2 regions of the Amycolatopsis sp. NPDC003861 genome follow, and region 2 is predicted to be linked to the other one. Evidence: predicted binding sites of a transcription regulator. Region 2 holds the regulator's gene; the other holds the start of a gene.
What was found. The regulator HspR, encoded in region 2, represses chaperone genes until heat shock. The targets are predictions, from matches to a motif close to ANNTTGAGTNNNNNNNACTCAANNT.
Positions count from the first base shown of each region.

Region 1: a site for HspR is predicted at 3,480-3,504, ahead of lon (endopeptidase La). Genes of this name have one in related genera too.

Region 1 covers NZ_JBSGJD010000003.1:35,886-45,037, reverse strand. Annotated here, with positions in the region: gene ACWEVN_RS01585 (putative bifunctional diguanylate cyclase/phosphodiesterase) at 1-1,316, opposite strand, end outside; gene ACWEVN_RS01580 (GNAT family N-acetyltransferase) at 1,554-2,492, shown strand; gene ACWEVN_RS01575 (SAM-dependent methyltransferase) at 2,564-3,418, shown strand; gene lon (endopeptidase La) at 3,519-5,921, shown strand; partial or broken gene ACWEVN_RS01565 (class I SAM-dependent methyltransferase) at 6,344-6,460, opposite strand; partial or broken gene ACWEVN_RS01560 (AAA family ATPase) at 6,681-7,100, opposite strand; gene ACWEVN_RS01555 (NAD(P)-dependent oxidoreductase) at 7,605-8,054, shown strand; tRNA gene ACWEVN_RS01550 (tRNA-Tyr) at 8,209-8,290, opposite strand; gene ACWEVN_RS01545 (YajQ family cyclic di-GMP-binding protein) at 8,420-8,911, shown strand; gene ACWEVN_RS01540 (hypothetical protein) at 8,946-9,152, opposite strand, start outside.
Region 2 covers NZ_JBSGJD010000004.1:5,045-14,196, reverse strand. Annotated here, with positions in the region: gene ACWEVN_RS02025 (alpha/beta hydrolase) at 1-285, shown strand, start outside; gene dnaK (molecular chaperone DnaK) at 516-2,387, shown strand; gene grpE (nucleotide exchange factor GrpE) at 2,384-3,082, shown strand; gene dnaJ (molecular chaperone DnaJ) at 3,113-4,282, shown strand; gene ACWEVN_RS02005 (heat shock protein transcriptional repressor HspR) at 4,288-4,713, shown strand; gene ACWEVN_RS02000 (DUF305 domain-containing protein) at 5,294-5,818, opposite strand; gene ACWEVN_RS01995 (lytic polysaccharide monooxygenase) at 5,815-6,567, opposite strand; gene ACWEVN_RS01990 (globin domain-containing protein) at 6,774-7,877, opposite strand; gene ACWEVN_RS01985 (globin domain-containing protein) at 8,224-9,152, opposite strand, start outside.

The DNA of each region.
Region 1 (9,152 bases), on a different contig from region 2:
TGGCGCAGCGTCGCCAGCAGGCGCCGGTTGTCCAGCGACGTCGCGAGGTGGCTGGCCATCGTGCCGAGCAGCTGGACGTCGTACTTGCCGAAGCCGCGCCAGCGGGACAGCCGGTCGTGCGCCTCGACGACCCCGAGCAGCCGGTTCGCGCTGCGCAGCGGGACGACCAGTGCCTCCTGCGCGCCGCGGTCGAGCAGCGCCGCGCGGACGTCGGGGTTGGCCTCGGTGATCCGGAAGTGCCGGACGTGCGCGCCGGGCAGGCGCAGCAGCGGGTCGTCGGCGGCGGGGTCGGCGGCCGGCAGGTCGTCGCCCGCGACCACGACCCGCATGGTGTCCTTCGGTTCCAGCCGCAGCCGCAGCACGACGCGGCCGGCGGCGAGCTGGTCCTTGATGCGCTCGGCGATGGTCGCCCACTCGCGGACGTCGACGCCGCCGACGAGCTCGTCGGCGCGGCTGGCCGGGCGCGCAGCGGCCTGCTGGCCCGAGCGGGCCACCATCAGGCTGACGTCGGAGAGCGCCTCCATGTCCCGCTGCTCGCGCAGCAGGTCGGAGTACGCCCAGTACAGCGCGGTCAGGCCGAGGAAGACGGCGAGCACCAGCGGCCACGCCTGGGGCGTGCTGGAGATGACGAGGTAGCCGGAGAGGCCGACGGACGCGTTGACGAAGCCGACGACCAGGATCCGCCCGGTGAGCCGGACGGCGGTGCTGACCCGCATGCGGCGCCGCAGCACGCGGACCGCGGCCAGGGCGAGCAGCGTGCTCACCAGCGGCGCGGTCAGCGTGCCCGCCAGCGCGGCGACCCACGGGATCTTGTCGCCGGTGCCGACGGCGTGCTTGACCAGCCCGGCGACCGCGAAGGCGCCGGTGATCTCGAGCAGGAAGGCGCCCGCGTTGTAGAGGACGCGGCCGGCGACCTTGCGCGCGAGCAGCGTGCCGATGCCGGCGACGAGGTGCGCGGCCAGCACGACTTCGAAGGGCGCGACGAAGAACCCGATGACGAGCGGGATCTCGGTGAACGAGATCGTCCAGGAGATGCCGCTGCGGACGTCGACGTTGATGCCGAGCTGTTCGGCGAGCAGGAAGGCGACCGCGAGCACCGGCGCGATCCACAGCAGCCGGTCGTTCCACTCGAACGGCAGCCACGAGCCGACCGCGAACGCGGCGACGAGCCCGAGGCTCAGGACGGCGAAGGTGTAGACGCGGAACCGGCGTTCGTCGGTGCGGGCTTCGGCGGAGACGGGTGGTGTCCCGGAAGCGGCTCCCGGCCCGGGCTGCGCCTGCGCGACGGCGTCACCGTGGGCGTTGGTGTCCGGCATCCGACCTTCCCTCCCGGCTTGTCCACCGGTGCTGATCCGTGACTTCGGGTGTGGACAAGGGCCATACCGTACCCCGTAGGGCGTACCCGTGTCCCTTTCGAGACAGTAAGAGATCACCCCAGGGTTAACAATGCCTCGAACGCGCTGACCTGCGTGGACCAGAGGGTGAAACGCCGGATGTCCGAACTCTGCCCAGTTCCCTACGCACCAAAAGCCGGGGAGCGCTTCAATGGCTCCATGCACAGCGATGTGATTGCCACCGAGCACGCGGCGCGGCTCGCGGCGGTGGATCCCCTCCTCCCCGGCTCGACCCCCTTCGAAGCAGCGGAAAACGCGGTGGTCCTGGAGGTGGCGACGGGCGGCTCCGCCGCGTCCGGGCTGGCGTCCCGCGTCCAGGTCGACCGCGACGCCCCGAACGCCCCCTGGCGCGCGCTGACCGAACACCGCCTCGACCTCCAGCTGGCCGGCCCTCAGCCGGCGGCCGTCCTCGACGCCCTGCTCACCCGATGGGATGAACATCTGCGCGCGGTCGCCGAGCGCGGCGACACCGAGACGGCGGCGATCGTCCCGCGCGCGAGCCGCGACGCCGCCGGCGCCCGGGAGATGCTGCACCACGGGTTCGCCCCGCTGCGGGTGATCGCGGTCCGCCCCTCGCAGCGGCTGGTCCCGGCGACGCCGCTCGGGACGCCCGGGGTCAAGATCCGCCGCGCCGAGCCCGACGACCTCGAGACCGCCGTCGCGCTCGGCATGGAGCTGCACTCCTACGACGCCCAGTACGGCACGGTGAACTGGCGTACGGGAGTCGAGGAGATCCTGGCCAAGGACCTCGCCGAGCAGCTGAAGCGGCCGGAGCCGCCGTTGTGGATCGCCGAGCTGTACGGCCGTCCGCTCGGCATGGTGAGCGTCCAGCACCCGGGCGAGACCGGCTGGATCAGCGGCCGGGTCGCCGCGTCCCGGGTCGGCTACCTGTCCTCCCTGGCCGTGGCGGAGGCCGCGCGGTCGTCCGGCGTCGGCACGGCGCTGGCGACGCACGCCCACCACGTCCTGGACGAGGAAGGCGCCGACGTCGTCCTGCTGCACCACGCCGCGGCCAACCCGCTGTCGACGCCGTTCTGGTACGCGCAGGGCTACCGCCCGCTGTGGACGTACTGGCAGCGTCGACCGGCTGTTCGGTGAACTACTGGTGGATTACCCGGGCCGGCCGGGGCTTATAGGCTTGCCCTCGCCGCCAGCGAGGGGAGCCTGAAGTGACCGACCAGCGGGATTCCGCGCCGAGAGCGCCCGAGGGTGTCGACACCGAGAAGCCGTCCGCGGCCCGGATCTACGACTGGTACCTGGGCGGTACCCAGAACTGGGCCGTGGACCGCGAGTTCGGCCGGCGCATGGAGCAGCAGTGGCCGCTGGTGCGCCCGGGGTCGAAGCAGAACCGCGAGTTCATGAACCGCGCGGTCCGGGCGGCGCTGCGGGCCGGCATCCGGCAGTTCATCGACCTCGGCTCGGGCGTGCCGACGGCGGGCAACGTGCACGAGGTCGTCGAGGCGGAGCTGCCGGAGGACCACGACGCGAAGGTCGTGTACGTCGATTACGAGCCGGTCGCCGTCGCCCACGCGACGCTGATCCTCGAAGAGGGCATGGCGACCGACTGGGCCGGCATCGTCCAGGCCGACATGCGGAACGCGAAGTCCGTCCTGCGCTCCGAAGAGACGCGCCGGCTGATCGACTTTTCGCAGCCGGTCTGCCTGATCATGGCGGCGGTGCTGCACTTCGTCGGCCCGGACGACGACCCGGAGGGGCTCCTGGCGGCGTACCGCGACGCGCTCGCGCCGGGCAGCTGGCTGGCGATCTCCCAGATGAGCGAAGGCGATGGCGACGGCCCGTACCTGGAGGGGCTGCGCTGGTTCGTCGAGCAGTACCGCAAGACGAGCAACCCGGTCTGGTTGCGCAACCGCGACGAGATCGAGCCCCTGTTCGGCGGCTGGCCGCTGCTGGAGCCGGGCATCGTGCACCTGCCGGACTGGCGGCCGGACCGGAAGATCAATGCCCTGGAAGCGGAGGCCCGGCCCTTCGCTTGGTGCGCCGTGGCGGCGAAGCCAGGCCGCTGACCTGCGGTTTCCGCGATCGCTGTGGGCGAACGCACCATCGGAAACAAACACACCCATCGGAGAGTTGAGCTAGGCAGACTCAACTATCCGAGGAGTGCACATGTCCGACACCCGCCTCCTGCCCGTGCTCCCGCTCGATGACGACGTCGTGCTGCCGGGCATGGTCGTCCCGCTCGACCTGACCGACACCGAGACGCGGGCCGCGGTGGAGTCCGCCCAGGCCAAGACGCCGAGCCAGGCGTCCTTCCCCGGCATCCGCTCGGCCGCGCCCGCCAAGGCCGAAGTCCTCATCGTCCCGCGCGTCCACGGCGAATACGCCGAATTCGGCACCGTCGCGACGGTCGAGCGCATCGGCCGCGTGCCCGGCGGCAAGGCCGCCGTCCTGCTGCGCGGCACGGCCCGCGCGGTCGTCGGCCGGATCGCCGACGGTCCCGGCGCCGCCCGCTGGGTGCACGCCGAGGACGCCCCCGAGACCACGACCGACCAGACCGCCAAGCTCGCGGCCGAGTACAAGGCCGTCGTCATCTCGATCCTCCAGCAGCGCGGCGGCTGGCAGCTGATCGACGCCGTCCAGCAGGTCGAGGACGCCTCCGCGGTCGCCGACCTGTCCGGGAACGCGCCGTACCTGTCCACCGAGCAGAAGCTCGAGCTGCTGTCCACTTTGGACGTCACCGCGCGCCTGGAGAAGGCCCTCGAGTGGAGCAAGGAGCACCTGGCCGAGCTCGAGGTGACCGATACGATCCGCAAGGACGTCGCCGAGGGCATGGAGAAGCAGCAGAAGGAATTCCTGCTGCGCCGCCAGCTCGAAGCGATCCGCAAGGAACTCGGCGAGCTCGACGGCACCGCCGACGAGACGGACTACCGCGCCCGCGTCGAAGGTGCCGAGCTGCCCGACGCCGTCAAGAAGGCCGCACTGGCCGAAGTGGACAAGCTGGACCGCACGTCCGAGCAGTCCCCCGAGGGCGGGTGGATCCGCACCTGGCTGGACACCGTCCTGGAGCTGCCCTGGAACGAGCGCACCGACGACGTCTACGACATCGCGGCCGCGCGTGCGGTGCTCGACGCCGACCACGCGGGCCTCGACGACGTCAAGGAACGCATCATCGAGTACTTGGCCGTCCGCAAGCGGCGCGCGGAATCGGGTCTCGGCCCGGTCGGCGGTCGTCGTTCGGGCGCGGTGCTCGCCCTCGCGGGCCCTCCCGGGGTCGGCAAGACGTCGCTGGGCGAGTCCGTGGCGAAGGCCATGGGCCGCAAGTTCGTCCGCGTGGCGCTCGGCGGCATCCGGGACGAGGCGGAGATCCGCGGCCACCGCCGCACCTACGTCGGCGCACTGCCCGGCCGGATCGTCCGCGCCATCAAGGAAGCCGGCTCGATGAACCCGGTCGTGCTGCTCGACGAGATCGACAAGGTCGGCGCCGACTACCGCGGCGACCCGACCGCGGCCCTGCTCGAAGTGCTGGACCCGGAGCAGAACCACACGTTCCGCGACCACTACCTCGAGGTCGAGCTGGACCTGTCCGACGTCGTGTTCCTGGCCACGGCCAACGCGCTGGAGACCATCCCCGGCCCGCTGCTGGACCGCATGGAGCTCGTCACGCTGGACGGCTACACCGAGCACGAGAAGGTCACCATCGCCCGCGACCACCTGCTCCCGCGCGAGCTGGAGCGGGCCGGCCTGGGCACCGCGGACGTCACGCTGACGGACGCCGCGTTCAGCCGGATCGCCGCCGAGTACACCCGCGAGGCGGGCGTGCGCGACGCGAACCGGACGATCGCCAAGGTGCTGCGGAAAATCGCGACCAAGGTGGCCCTGGACGAGGTCGCGCTGCCGGTTTCCCTGGACGCGTCCGACCTGGAGACCTACCTGGGCCGCCCGCGGCACATCCCGGAGTCGTCGCTCCCGGCGTCGACCCAGCGCACGGCAACCCCGGGCGTGGCGACCGGCCTGGCGGTGACCGGCGCCGGCGGTGACGTCCTGTACATCGAGGCGTCGCTGGCGGACCAGGAGTCCGGCGCGTCCGGGCTGCAGCTGACCGGTCAGCTCGGCGACGTGATGAAGGAGTCGGTGCAGATCGCACTGTCCTACCTCCGCTCGCACGGCGCGGAGCTGGAGCTGCCGGTGGGCGACCTCCGCAACCGCGGCATCCACGTCCACGTCCCGGCGGGCGCGGTGCCGAAGGACGGCCCGTCGGCGGGCATCACGATGACGACGGCCCTGGCCTCGCTGCTCTCGGGTCGCGTGGTCCGCGCGGACGTGGCGATGACCGGCGAGGTGTCCCTGACCGGGCGCGTCCTGCCGATCGGCGGCGTGAAGCAGAAGCTGCTGGCCGCACACCGGGCCGGGATGAAGACGGTGATCATCCCCCAGCGCAACGAGCCGGACCTGGACGACGTCCCGGCCGAGGTGCTCTCGCAGCTCGACGTGCACGCGGTGGCGAACGTCCGCGAGGTCCTCGACCTCGCCCTGACCCCGGCTTCGACGCCGGTTTCCCAGGCGGCGTAACCCCGAGCGCCGCCACCCCCGGACGGCCGGTTTCCCTCTCCCCCAAGGGAAACCGGCCGTTCCCCTACGCGGCGCCCTTCCGCGCGGCGACGAGGTAGCCAGCGCTTCGCTTCACGCGGGACCGTCGTTTCCGGACGGTCCCGCCACGACCGGTCCCGCCGCCGGACCAGCCGATCGACCGGCGGCACCGACGCGGTGACGTCGTAGGCGATGACGTCGCCGGGCTGCAGGCCGGCCCGCCATAGCACCTCCCGGACCCGCCTCGGCGTGAGGGCGACGATCCCGGTCCGGCGGGCGCCGTGCCGTCTCGACGGCGGGACGCCGACGGCGCGTTCCAGCGCGCCGAGGATGCGGCAGGAGGGCCCGCCGGGCCGGGTCACCCGGGCGACTTCGCGCAGAGCCCGGGCGGCATCGGTGTACTCGAGCACGCCCATCGCGAGAACGACGTCGAACCACCGATCGGCGAACGGCATCTCCTGGATGTCCCCGACGGAGAGTTCGACTTCGCCGCCCGCCCGAGCCCCGACGGCGTCGACCATGGCCGGCGACTGGTCGCACGCGGTGATCCGGAAGTCGCCGGGCCGCGTGTCGAGCGCGGGTTCGGCGTACTGTACCCGGACCAGCTCCTCGGGGGTGTCCCCGTTGTCCCCGGCGCCTCGGGCGCTGTAGGTGCCGCCGGGCGTCTTGTGCAGCTGTCCCAGACTGCTTGCGGACGTGGGGGATGAGCAAGAACGGGACGCTGTAGTGGTCGGCCAGCTGCTTGAACCGCCCGGCCGCGGCGTAGTCGGCGCTGTAGGCCGACGACCCGGCCGCGTCGGTGCCGCGCATCTTCTCGAAGGTGTCGATGATGACCAGCCAGGCGTGCGGGTTCTCCTCCGGCCACCCGACCAGTACGGCGTCCCGCCGGCGGTCATGGTGGGGCACGCGGTCTCGAGGGCGAGCAGGGGCGCGGCCGCCGGCCGGTGTCCTCCAGCGCGCAGTACGGGACCGGGCCGCGCTCCACCTCGATCGACCCCAACACCGGTCTCCGTTGGCGATCGCGGCGCCCGTGCCGAGCGAAAACCACGACTTGCCCGGCTTCGGCGCACCGGCCAGCAGGTTCAGCCCTTCCGCCAGGAGGCCGGGAACGGCCCACTTCGGCGGCGGGACTCCTCTCGCATCAGCTCCGCGTCGGTCCACCGGGTGCGGCGGGCGGGCGTGTCGGCACGGCGGCCAGCGGCCGGGGCGTGGTCATGATCGGTGACTCCGTTCGGACGTAGGTGCGGTGTCCGGTGGGGTGGCAGACTGAGCGCGTGAATCACGGGGGAAACGGCCGTCCAGAAGTACTGACCAAAGGCCAGAGAGCGTTCGTTCTGACATCGGTGATCGTCGGGGGTATCGGAGCCGCCATCTGCGCTCTCGCTGCCATGACGTCGAGCCGGTGGGCATGGGAGATGTGGCCGATGGCTGCCATTCTGGCGCTGTCGTCAGTCGTACAGTGGTTCCGATACCGGCGAACAAGACCGCAGAAATCCTGAGCGTGAACTTCGGCAGCCTGCACATGACATCTTTCAGGACGGCGGCGGCGAGAGGCGGCGGCATCGCGTAGCCCGTCTGCTGCTGCCGCGCTGTCACGTCCCCAACCACGGGCATCGGGGAACACATCGCGGCCTACCTCTTATCCCGCAGCTTCCCAACCTGAAGATGGTTCAGCTACCGTCCGCGGGCGTCGACAAGTGGATTGCCGAGGTGCCATCGGATGTCACATTGGCGAGCGCCCCCTTGGTGCGCTTTCAGGATGCGCACACCTGGGTTAAATCAAGTCATGAATTGGAGATCGTCACTGCACCTATTATCGACAAGACGCATGGCCTTGTCGATAAGGATTTCCTTGCCGCAATGGACGATGGGGCCCTTCTCGTAAACGCCGGTCGCGGGCAAATTGTGGTCACGGACGCGCTTGTGGCGGAGCTGCAATCGGACCGCCTGCGCGCCGCTTCGAATGTCACCGAGCCCGAACCGCTACCGGATGACCATCCATTGTGGAACTGCACGAACGTGATCATCAGCCCGCATGCCGCACGGACGGTGCCGCGAACCAACCACCCTGGTGCATCAGGTCCAGGTCGACCAGATCGGGGCGTTTATCCGTGACGAGACGCCATCGAACGCGACTTCGGGCCGTTGCCCGGCGCACTCAGCAAGCGGCACGTCCCACGCGCTGCCCACGGATGGCTGCACACGGCCGCACACGCGAAGAAGCCCCGCGCCCGGCATACGCCGTGGTCACGGGGCTTCTTCGCTGGTGTGGCGGGTGAGGGATTCGAACCCCCGTAGGCAATGCCAACTGGTTTACAGCCAGTCCCCTTTGGCCACTCGGGTAACCCGCCCAGGCCGGTCGCACCGGCCGGGGGAAAGCTTACCGAACGCCTCCGAGCAGGGGTCAACCGGGATACCCGTCGGGTGACAGGGGCTAGGCTGGGTGGCCCCTGACAAGCGAGTACGAGGTGTGAGGACACGTGGCGGATCCCTCTTTCGACGTCGTGAGCAAGGTCGACCGCCAGGAGGTGGACAACGCGCTCAACCAGGCGAGCAAGGAGCTGGGCACCCGGTTCGACTTCCGCGGCACCGGCACGACGATCAACTGGGCCGGCGAGGAGGCGCTCACGATCGAGTCCGAGACCGAGGAGCGCGCCCTGGCCGCGGTCGAGGTGTTCAAGGAGAAGCTGATCAAGCGCAGCATCTCCCTGAAGGCCTTCGAAGCCGGCGAGCCGGCGCTGTCGGGCAAGATCTACAAGATCTCCGGCAAGATCCTCCAGGGCATTGCCTCGGACAAAGCGAAGCAGATCGCCAAGTTCATCCGCGACGAAGGCCCCAAGGGCGTCCAGGCCCAGATCCAGGGCGACCAGTTGCGGGTGTCGGGCAAGAAGAAGGACCAGCTGCAGGACGTGATCGCCTTGCTGAAGGGCAAGGACTTCGAGATCGCGCTGCAGTTCACCAACTACCGGTGACGCCGCCGCGGGCACCCGGTCGCCGGGTGCCCGCTCAGGACGGCGTCAGCGTCCAGCTCGCCTCGTAGCCCTCCACCTGCAGGTACGCCGGCCCGCGGACGTCGCGCTCCACCTGCAGGTCGCCGATCTGGTTCAAGATCAGGTCGCGGTCCTCCGGCGACATCACCCACAGCCCGATGGCGCCGCGCGTCTTCGCCGTGAACCGCACGTGAGCCACGCCCGCCGGCAAGCGGACCACCGC
Region 2 (9,152 bases):
GACTTCGCCAGCGGGTGCACCGGCTGGCCGGTCCCGGCGAAGAACCCACCGCAGCCGCAGCCGGTACGCGGTGCCCCGCCGATACTGGTCGTGGGCGGCGCCCATGACCCGGCGACGCCGCTGGCTTGGGCCCGCGGCCTGGTGGCGAGCATCGAGGGAGCGGCCCTGCTGACGCGCACCGACGACGGCCACACGGGGCTGTTCAACTCCGCCTGCGCGCGGGCGGCCGAGGTGGCGTACCTGGTCGACGGGATCGTCCCCGGTCGCGGGGCGGTGTGCCGGTGAGCCGTCGACCGTGAGCGGTGTCACAGCCGATCCGGGCACACTCGGTCGCCGGACCCGGGAACAAGAACCCGAGCCGCCTCGTTAGGCTGGGTACAGAGGTTGAGCGCAGTCGACTCAAGTCCGGCTTGACGGGGTGCGCGAAGGCCCGATAAAACTTGCCAGGGCCTCGCTCAAGGCGAGAACGAACCTGCAGGTCACGAACATAGCAGCCGTACACAGGAGGAAGCACCATGGCGCGAGCGGTCGGCATCGACCTCGGCACGACCAACTCGGTCGTCGCCGTCCTTGAGGGCGGCGAGCCGACGGTCATCGCCAACTCGGAAGGCTCCCGGACCACCCCTTCGATCGTCGCCTTCGCCAAGAACGGCGAAGTGCTGACCGGCCAGCCGGCGAAGAACCAGGCCGTCACGAACGTCGACCGGACGATCCGGTCCGTGAAGCGGCACATCGGCACCGACTGGAAGACCGAGATCGACGGGAAGAACTACACCTCCCAGGAAATCAGCGCGCGCGTGCTGATGAAGCTGAAGCGCGACGCCGAGGCGTACCTGGGCGAGACGATCACCGACGCGGTCATCACCGTCCCGGCGTACTTCGAGGACGCCCAGCGGCAGGCCACCAAGGAAGCCGGCCAGATCGCCGGCCTGAACGTGCTCCGCATCGTCAACGAGCCGACCGCCGCCGCGCTGGCGTACGGCCTGGACAAAGGCGAGAAGGAGCAGACCATCCTGGTCTTCGACCTCGGTGGTGGCACCTTCGACGTCTCGCTGCTGGAGATCGGCGAGGGCGTCGTCGAGGTCCGCGCCACCTCTGGTGACAACCACCTCGGTGGTGACGACTGGGACGAGCGCATCGTCAAGTGGCTGGTCGACAAGTTCAAGGCCACGAACGGCATCGACCTGACCAAGGACAAGATGGCGCTGCAGCGCATCCGCGAGGCGGCGGAGAAGGCGAAGATCGAGCTGTCCAGCTCGAACTCGGCCAGCATCAACCTGCCGTACATCACCGTGGACGCGGACAAGAACCCGCTGTTCCTCGACGAGACGCTCTCGCGCGCCGAGTTCCAGAAGATCACCTCGGACCTGCTCGACCGCACCAAGGCGCCGTTCAACAACGTCATCCGGGACGCGGGCATCTCCGTCGGCGACATCGACCACGTCGTGCTCGTCGGTGGTTCCACCCGCATGCCGGCCGTCGCCGAGCTGGTCAAGGAGCTGACCGGCGGCCGCGAGCCGAACAAGGGCGTGAACCCGGACGAGGTCGTCGCGGTCGGCGCGGCGCTGCAGGCCGGTGTGCTGAAGGGCGAGGTCAAGGACGTCCTGCTGCTGGACGTCACGCCGCTGTCGCTGGGCATCGAGACCAAGGGCGGCGTCTTCACCAAGCTCATCGAGCGCAACACCACGATCCCGACCAAGCGCTCGGAGATCTTCTCCACCGCGGACGACAACCAGCCGTCGGTGCAGATCCAGGTGTTCCAGGGTGAGCGCGAGATCGCCGCGCACAACAAGAAGCTCGGCATGTTCGAGCTGACCGGTCTCCCGCCGGCCCCGCGTGGCGTGCCGCAGATCGAGGTCACCTTCGACATCGACGCCAACGGCATCGTGCACGTGACCGCGAAGGACCTGGGCACGAACAAGGAACAGTCGATGACGATCACCGGTGGCTCCGCGCTGCCGAAGGACGACATCGAGCGCATGGTCAAGGACGCCGAGGCCCACGCCGAGGAAGACAAGAAGCGCCGCGAGGAAGCGGAAACCCGCAACCAGGCGGAGACGCTGGTCTATCAGACCGAGAAGTTCGTCAAGGACAACGACGACAAGCTGCCCGAGGACCTCAAGGGCAAGGTCAAGTCCGCGATCGATGAGGCCAACGAGTCGCTCAAGGGCACGGACTCGACCAAGATCCGCGAGGCGATCGAGAAGCTGAACGCCGCTTCGCAGGAGCTGGGCACCGCCCTGTACGCCAACGCGAACGCCGCTCAGCCGGGCGCCGAGGGCGCTGCGGGTGCGGGGGCGGCCGGGGACGCCGGTGCCGCCGGCGGCCAGGCCAAGGCCGATGACGTGGTGGACGCCGAGATCGTCGAAGAGGACCCGAAGAAGTGACCCACAGCTACGACGAATCCGAGAACCAGGGCCGAGGCCCCGAGGAGCCGGTGGTCGTGCGGGACCGTCGTCGGGTGGACCCCCAGACCGGGCAGGTCCGCCCGCCCGGTCCGGCCCACGCCGCGCCGGACCCCGACGAGGCGCCCGTGGAGCACGCGGGCCCCTCGCTGGGTGAGTCCATTGTGGACGATTCGGTGTCGGTCGTCTCCGACGTGGAGAAGGAGCTGGCCGAGCGCACCGCCGACCTCCAGCGCCTGCAGGCCGAGTACGCCAATTACCGCAAGCGCGTCGAGCGTGACCGCGAGGCGGTCGTCATCGGCGCGAAGGCGACGGTGGTGAACGACCTGCTGCCGCTGCTCGACGACCTCGAGCGGGCCGAGCAGCACGGTGACCTCACCGGCGCGTTCAAGGCGGTCGGCGACAAGCTGATCAGCGGCTTGCAGCGCGCGGGCCTGGAGTCGTTCGGCGCCGAGGGCGAGCCCTTCGACCCGAGCGTGCACGAGGCCGTGCAGCACAACACCTCGCCCGACGTGGCGGGCCCGACGGTCACCGTGGTCATGCGCCGCGGGTACCGCTTCGGGGACCGCGTACTGCGGGCCGCGCTGGTCGGGGTGACCGACCACGAGCCCGGTGCGGCCCCGTCCGTCGGTGGCGAGCTGCCACTCGACGGCGGAGCCGATGAGCAGCAGCAGTAAGAGGAACCAAGTGGGAGGAGGAGACGCCCGATGAGTGCACGGGAATGGATCGGTAAGGACTTCTACCGTGAACTGGGCGTCTCCTCCGACGCCACCGCGGACGAAATCAAGAAGGCCTACCGGAAGCTGGCCAAGGAGAACCACCCGGACGCGAACGCCGGCAACGCGCAGGCGGAGCAGAAGTTCAAGGCGGTCTCCGAGGCCTACGGCGTGCTGTCCGACGCGAGCAAGCGCAAGGAGTACGACGAGGCGCGGCGCCTGTTCGGCGGCGGGGGTGGCTTCAACTTCCCCGGCGGCGGCGGTGGCGGCAGCTTCGACATGGGCGACATCTTCGGCCAGGCCGGCGCCGGTCAGCAGGGCGGTTTCGGCGGGCTCGGCGACATCCTGGGCGGCATCTTCGGCCGCGGCCGGTCGTCGGCGGGCGCGACGGCGAACCGGCCGCAGCGCGGCGCCGACGTCGAGACGGACGTCCGGATCGACTTCGTCGAGGCGGTCAAGGGCGCGACCCTGCCGCTGCGGCTGTCGAGCCCGGCGACCTGTGCGACGTGCAGCGGCAACGGTGCCCGGCCGGGGACGTCGCCGCGGACCTGCCCGACCTGTTCCGGGTCGGGGCTGGTCAGCCGCAGCCAAGGCGCGTTCGCGTTCTCGGAACCGTGCCGCGACTGCCGCGGCCGCGGGACAATCATCGACGACCCTTGCCCCGAGTGCGGCGGCGAAGGCATCAGCACGAGGACACGCACGCTGACCGTCCGGATCCCGCCGGGCGTCGACGACGACCAGCGCATCCGGCTGGCGGGCCAGGGCGAGCCGGGCCGGGGCGGGGCGCAGGCGGGTGATCTGTACGTCCGGGTGCACGTGGCTCCGCACGCGCTGTTCGGGCGCAAGGGGCTCGACCTGACGATCACCGTGCCGGTGGACTTCACGGAGCTGACGCTCGGCACCACGATCACGGTGCCGACGCTGGAAGCCAAGGTCTCGCTCAAGGTGCCGCCGGGCACGGCGAGCGGGCGAGTGCTGCGCGTGCGCGGCAAGGGCATCGCCAAGCGCGACGGTTCGCAAGGTGACCTGCTCGTCACCCTCCAGGCGGCGATTCCCGCCAAACTGGACGACAAGGCGCGCGAAGCACTGCAGGCGTACGCCGAGGCGATGGCCGGGCACGACCCCCGGCCCGAGATCACCGAGCTGCTGCAAGGTAGGTGAGAGTGGTGTTCGGCGGGATTCCCCAGGAAGGGGACGAGGAGACCCCGGTGTTCGTCATCTCGGTGGCGGCCCAGCTCGCCGGGATGCACGCACAGACGTTGCGCACGTACGACCGGCAGGGCCTGGTGTCCCCCGGCCGCACCCCCGGCGGCGGCCGCCGCTACTCGATGCGGGACATCGCACTGCTGCGCGAGGTCCAACGCCTCTCGCAGGAGGACGGCGTAAACCTGGCCGGCATCAAGCGCATCATCGAGCTGGAGAACCAGGTGGACGCGCTCCGAGCCCGCATAACCGAGCTGACGGAGGAACTGGCCGCAGCCTACGTAGCGGCAGAACAGGCAACGGCGGCGGCGCACGCGTCCTACCGCCGAGACCTGGTCCCCCTCAACCAGCAGACGGCAATGGTGGTCTGGCGCCCCAAGCGCCGCTGACCCCCAGAGCGACAAAGGCCTCCCCGGGCAACCGGGGAGGCCTTTGTCGCGCGCTTGAGATACTTCGGGCTCAGGCATCTTCCGAGACCGAAAACTGTCGGTGCCTGCCGGTAGCGTGGAAAACGGGGCTGCTCAGCCAGGCCCGCGCGGCCGAACCGCAGGAACGCCCGGCCGCGCTCGCCGGCCAACCGCGGCCGCAGGGGCCGGTTCGCCGACGGCGGTAGTTCGCCGCCGCACGGCCCGGGTGGTCGGCGATCCGCGCGCCGGCAGCCGGTGGACGGATCGGCTCTGCGGGCGGCCGGGAACGTGGTTGCCCCGCCCGCGCCGGCGAGGGGCTGTTCGGCGAGCGCGGAGGGTTCGGCTCCGCCCATGGCGGACGGCCGGAAGCGTGGTGCGATGACCCTCGGCTCACCGGCGCAGGGGCTGGCTGGTGCCAGGCGCGGAGTTTGCCGGCGGCTGATGGACGCCGCCGCCTGCGGCTGCCGGCCCGCTGCCGGCGGGCGGCCAGCGTCGCTGCCAAGCCCGGCCGGGATGGGCCGCGAGCAGTCCCTCCCGGCTGCTCGCGGCCGCGCCGCGGGGACTATGCCTTCACGTTCAGCAGCTGCTTCACCTCGGCCGTCCGGGACTCGATCACTCGGCGGGCCAAGTCTCGTGCCTGGGCGTTCGCTCCGCCGTTCGGGCCGTTCTCCGTCTGGGCCAGCTCGACCGCTGCCTGCTGCTGTCCCGTCAGGACGTCCAGGAACCGGCGGGTGAACTCGGCGTCTCCCGCCGTTCGGAGGGCTCCCACCAAGTCCGGCGATGTCATCTTCATCCCGCCGTGGGCGGCGTGGGCCTCTGGGGCCACCGTCTCCGGCTCGTTCCACTCGCGGAGCCAGCGGCGCATGTCGTCGACCTCGGTTTGCTGGGTCACCTCGATTGCTGCCGCCAGTTCCTTCAACGCGGCCGGGACCGGGCGGGCCGCGGCCAGGCGGACGATCTCTATCCCTTGCTGGTTCTGAGGGATCAGCATCTGCAGGAACATCACGTCGGCCGCGTTGTGGTGGGGTGGGGCCGTCGTCGCGCAGCTGGTCAGGAGCAGCGCGACGACGGCCAAGACCACTCTCACTGGCGCTGCCAGAGCGCCGGGGTGTTCGGCGGCTCCCAGCCCGCGATCGCCGTGTGCGGCTGGAGGCAGCGGTAGGTTGCGCCGCCGTACGTCACGACGTCGCCCGCCTTGTACGCCGTTCCCGCCGACCAGGTTCCGCCCGTTGGCGGCTTGGTGGTCGTCGTAGTGGGGGGCGGGGTTGTGGTGGTCGGGGGCGGTGTGGTCGTCGTCGGCGGTGGGGTGCCGCCTCCGCCGACCTGGAGGTCGATGCAGCTGTAGAACGCGTTGCTCGTGTCCGCGATGTTCCAGATCGCCAGCACCTTGATCCGGCCCGAATACCCGGCCAGGTTCACCGTGTGCGACAGCGTCGGCGGCGGCTGCTGGTTGTTGCCGTTGAACACCGCGACGCGGGTGCCACCGACGTAATATTCGTAGCTCGACGTCGAGTGCCGGGCGGTGAACACCCAGTTGAACGTCACCGTGCTGCCGACCGACTTGGCCGGCCACGGCTTCGACTCGTCGGTCAGCTCGGCGAACTGCGACAAGCCGCCGTTGCAGCTGCGCAGCCCCTTCGGTCCTTCGACGCTTTGCGGCTCGTAGACGATGCTGCCGCAGTTGGGGACCTTCCCGGCCGCGCAGTTGGCCTGCCGGCTGGGCGGGTCGGACACGTAACCGTGGGCGCTCGCGGAGGTGGCGGGGAGGACGACGACCAGCACCGGCGCGAGCAGGGCTCCGGCAGCGGCCGCGAAGAGCTTTCGTTTCCAGGTCATTTCGGCTCCTCGATGGGGAACAGCGTTGTTCCGGAGGGGAGGACGAACGAGCACATCCGGGGAAGATGTGGTCTAGACCATAAGTCGATTCGGGCACAACGGTCAACGAACTACCGCCGTTCGACGATTTCGCTGCTCCACTCGGCCCACTGCGAAGGTCGGGGCCGGTTGCTGCAGGCGTTCGCCTACGGAGGTCCCTTCGGCGCTCAGTCCAGGGTGAAGGGGTCGTACGATATTCGCTCCAGGTCGATCCCCCGGGCCAGCAGCTTCGCCACGGTCGCCTGGATCATCGGCGGCGAACCGGACACGAGCACCTCGTGGTTGCGCCACGTGCCACGCTGCGTCACGGCGTGGGCGAGCGTGCCGCGGTCACCACCCGCCAGGGCGCCCTCCTCGGTGACCGGGGTAACCGTCAGCCACTTCGACGTCACGGCCAGCCGGCGCAGCTCCTCCAGCGCGTACAGGTCTTCCGGTCGCCGGCCGCCGAAGAACAGGTGCACCGGCGGGTTCCGCTTCCAGCGGGACAGGTCGTCGAGGATCGACAGCAACGGCGTGATCCCGGTGCCGCCGCCGATCATCAGCAGCCGCCGCTTCGTCGACGTCGGGCGCACGTTCAGCACGCCCATCGACGGCCCGAGGCGCCAGACGTCGCCCGGTTTCGTGTGGTTGACGATGCTGCCGCTGACCCAGCCGCCCGGCACCGCGCGCACGTGGAAGGTGAGCTGGCCGTCTCCGCGCGGCGCGTTCGCCGGCGAAAGGTACCGCCAGAACCGCGGCCGCTGCGGCACTTCCACGCTGACATACGCGCCGGCGCGGTACGGCAACAAGCCTTCGGTGCGCACCTTCACCAGTGCGACGTCGCGGCTGAGTTTCCGGTGTTCGAGCACGGTCGCCGACCACGCCGCCGGCCCGGTTTCCGCCTGGGCGGCTTCGCGCATCGTCTTGGCGATGAGCCCGTACGCCGACGTCCACGCCGATTCGACTTCGGTGGTCCACTTCTCCTTCAGAAATCGTTTCAACGCGGCGATCAACGCGACGCCGACCGCGTCGTAGTGGCGGGAGACGACGGCGAATTTCCGGTGGTCGCGGCCCAATTGCCCCAGGAAGGTGACCAGTTCGTCGGGCCGGTCGACCATCTGCACCACGTACACCAGCGCGCGCAGCAGCCTGCTCCGCTGCGTCGTCATGGTCACCGGGAACAGCTCCCGGCAATCGGGGGCGACCACGAACAACGCGCCGTAGAAGTACTGCGCCAGTTCATCTGCTTTCGATTCGACCTCCGCAAAACTTTCACGAATCAACCGGGCCATCTCTCGACCTTCCACAGCCGAAACGGGCAGCGTCTCGGGCATGGTGGAGATCTTCACGGATTCAGCACTCATCGGGAACGGTAATCTCCAGTCGTGCCAAGGCTTTCGCGCCGTGCATGCGGCGTCGCTGTGGCGGTGCCGCCCCCGAGGGTTCCCGACTGTAGGCGAATTCCCGTGCAGATGCGCGTGATTCCGCGCGTTCCCGCTCGAACGGAGCAATTCAGGTACGCCCGGTCAACCCCGCCTGTCGCAGCGTAAAAATGATCACGGCGTCGGATTCATCCGTTACTGGTTGCCGATTTCCAAAGCGTAACGAAATCATTCACCGGACGGCGGATTGCCGGGACTAGTCGATCGTGAAGGGGTCGTACTGGATCTGGTCCAGCGCACTGCCCGCGACCAGCATCCGCGACACCGTCGCCCGGATCATCGCCGGTGAGCCCGACACCAGGATGTGGTGGCCGGGCCAGGAGCCGTACCGCGTGACGGCTTCGGCCAGCGTCCCCTGCTCGAACCCGGGGACGTCGCCGCCGCGCTCGACGACCGGTGTGACGGTCAGCCAGGGGTTCGTCGCGGCGAGCGCGCGCAGCTCTTCGAGGTCGTAGAGGTCCTCGCGGGCTCCGCCGCCGTAGAACAGGTGCGTCTTCGGGTTCTCGCCCCACAGCGCGAGGTGGTCGAGGATCGCCCGCAGCGGTGCGACCCCCGTGCCGCCGGCGACCATCAGCACGGCCCGCGAGGCCTCGCGGTCGACCGTCATCCGGCCCAGCGGCGGGCCGAGCCGCCAGACGTCCCCGGGCTGCGTGTGGCTGACGATCGCGCGCGACACCCAGCCGCCGTCGATCGCGCGGACGTGGAACTCGATGCCGCCGTCTTCGCGCGGCGCGTTGGCCGGCGAGAGGTACCGCCACAGCCGTGGCCGCTGCGGCACTTCCACGCTGACGTACTGGCCCGGGTGGTACGGCACCGGCTGGTCGGGGACCAGCCGCACCAGGGCGAGGTCCCAGGTCAGCCGCCGGTGCTCGACCACGGTGGCCGACCAGGAGGGCGGGTTCGTGTCCGACGCGGCCGCGTCCTGCATGGCCCGCGCGGCGATGGTGAACGCCTCGGCCCAGGCCCGTTCGACCTCCGGTGTCCACGCCGGGCCGAGGTGGTTCTTCAGCGACGCCAGCAGCGCCGTCCCGACCGCTTCGTAGTGCCGCGGCACCACGCCGAACTTGCGGTGGTCGCGGCCCAGCTGGCGAAGGAACGGCGCGAGGTCGTCGGGCCGGTCGACCA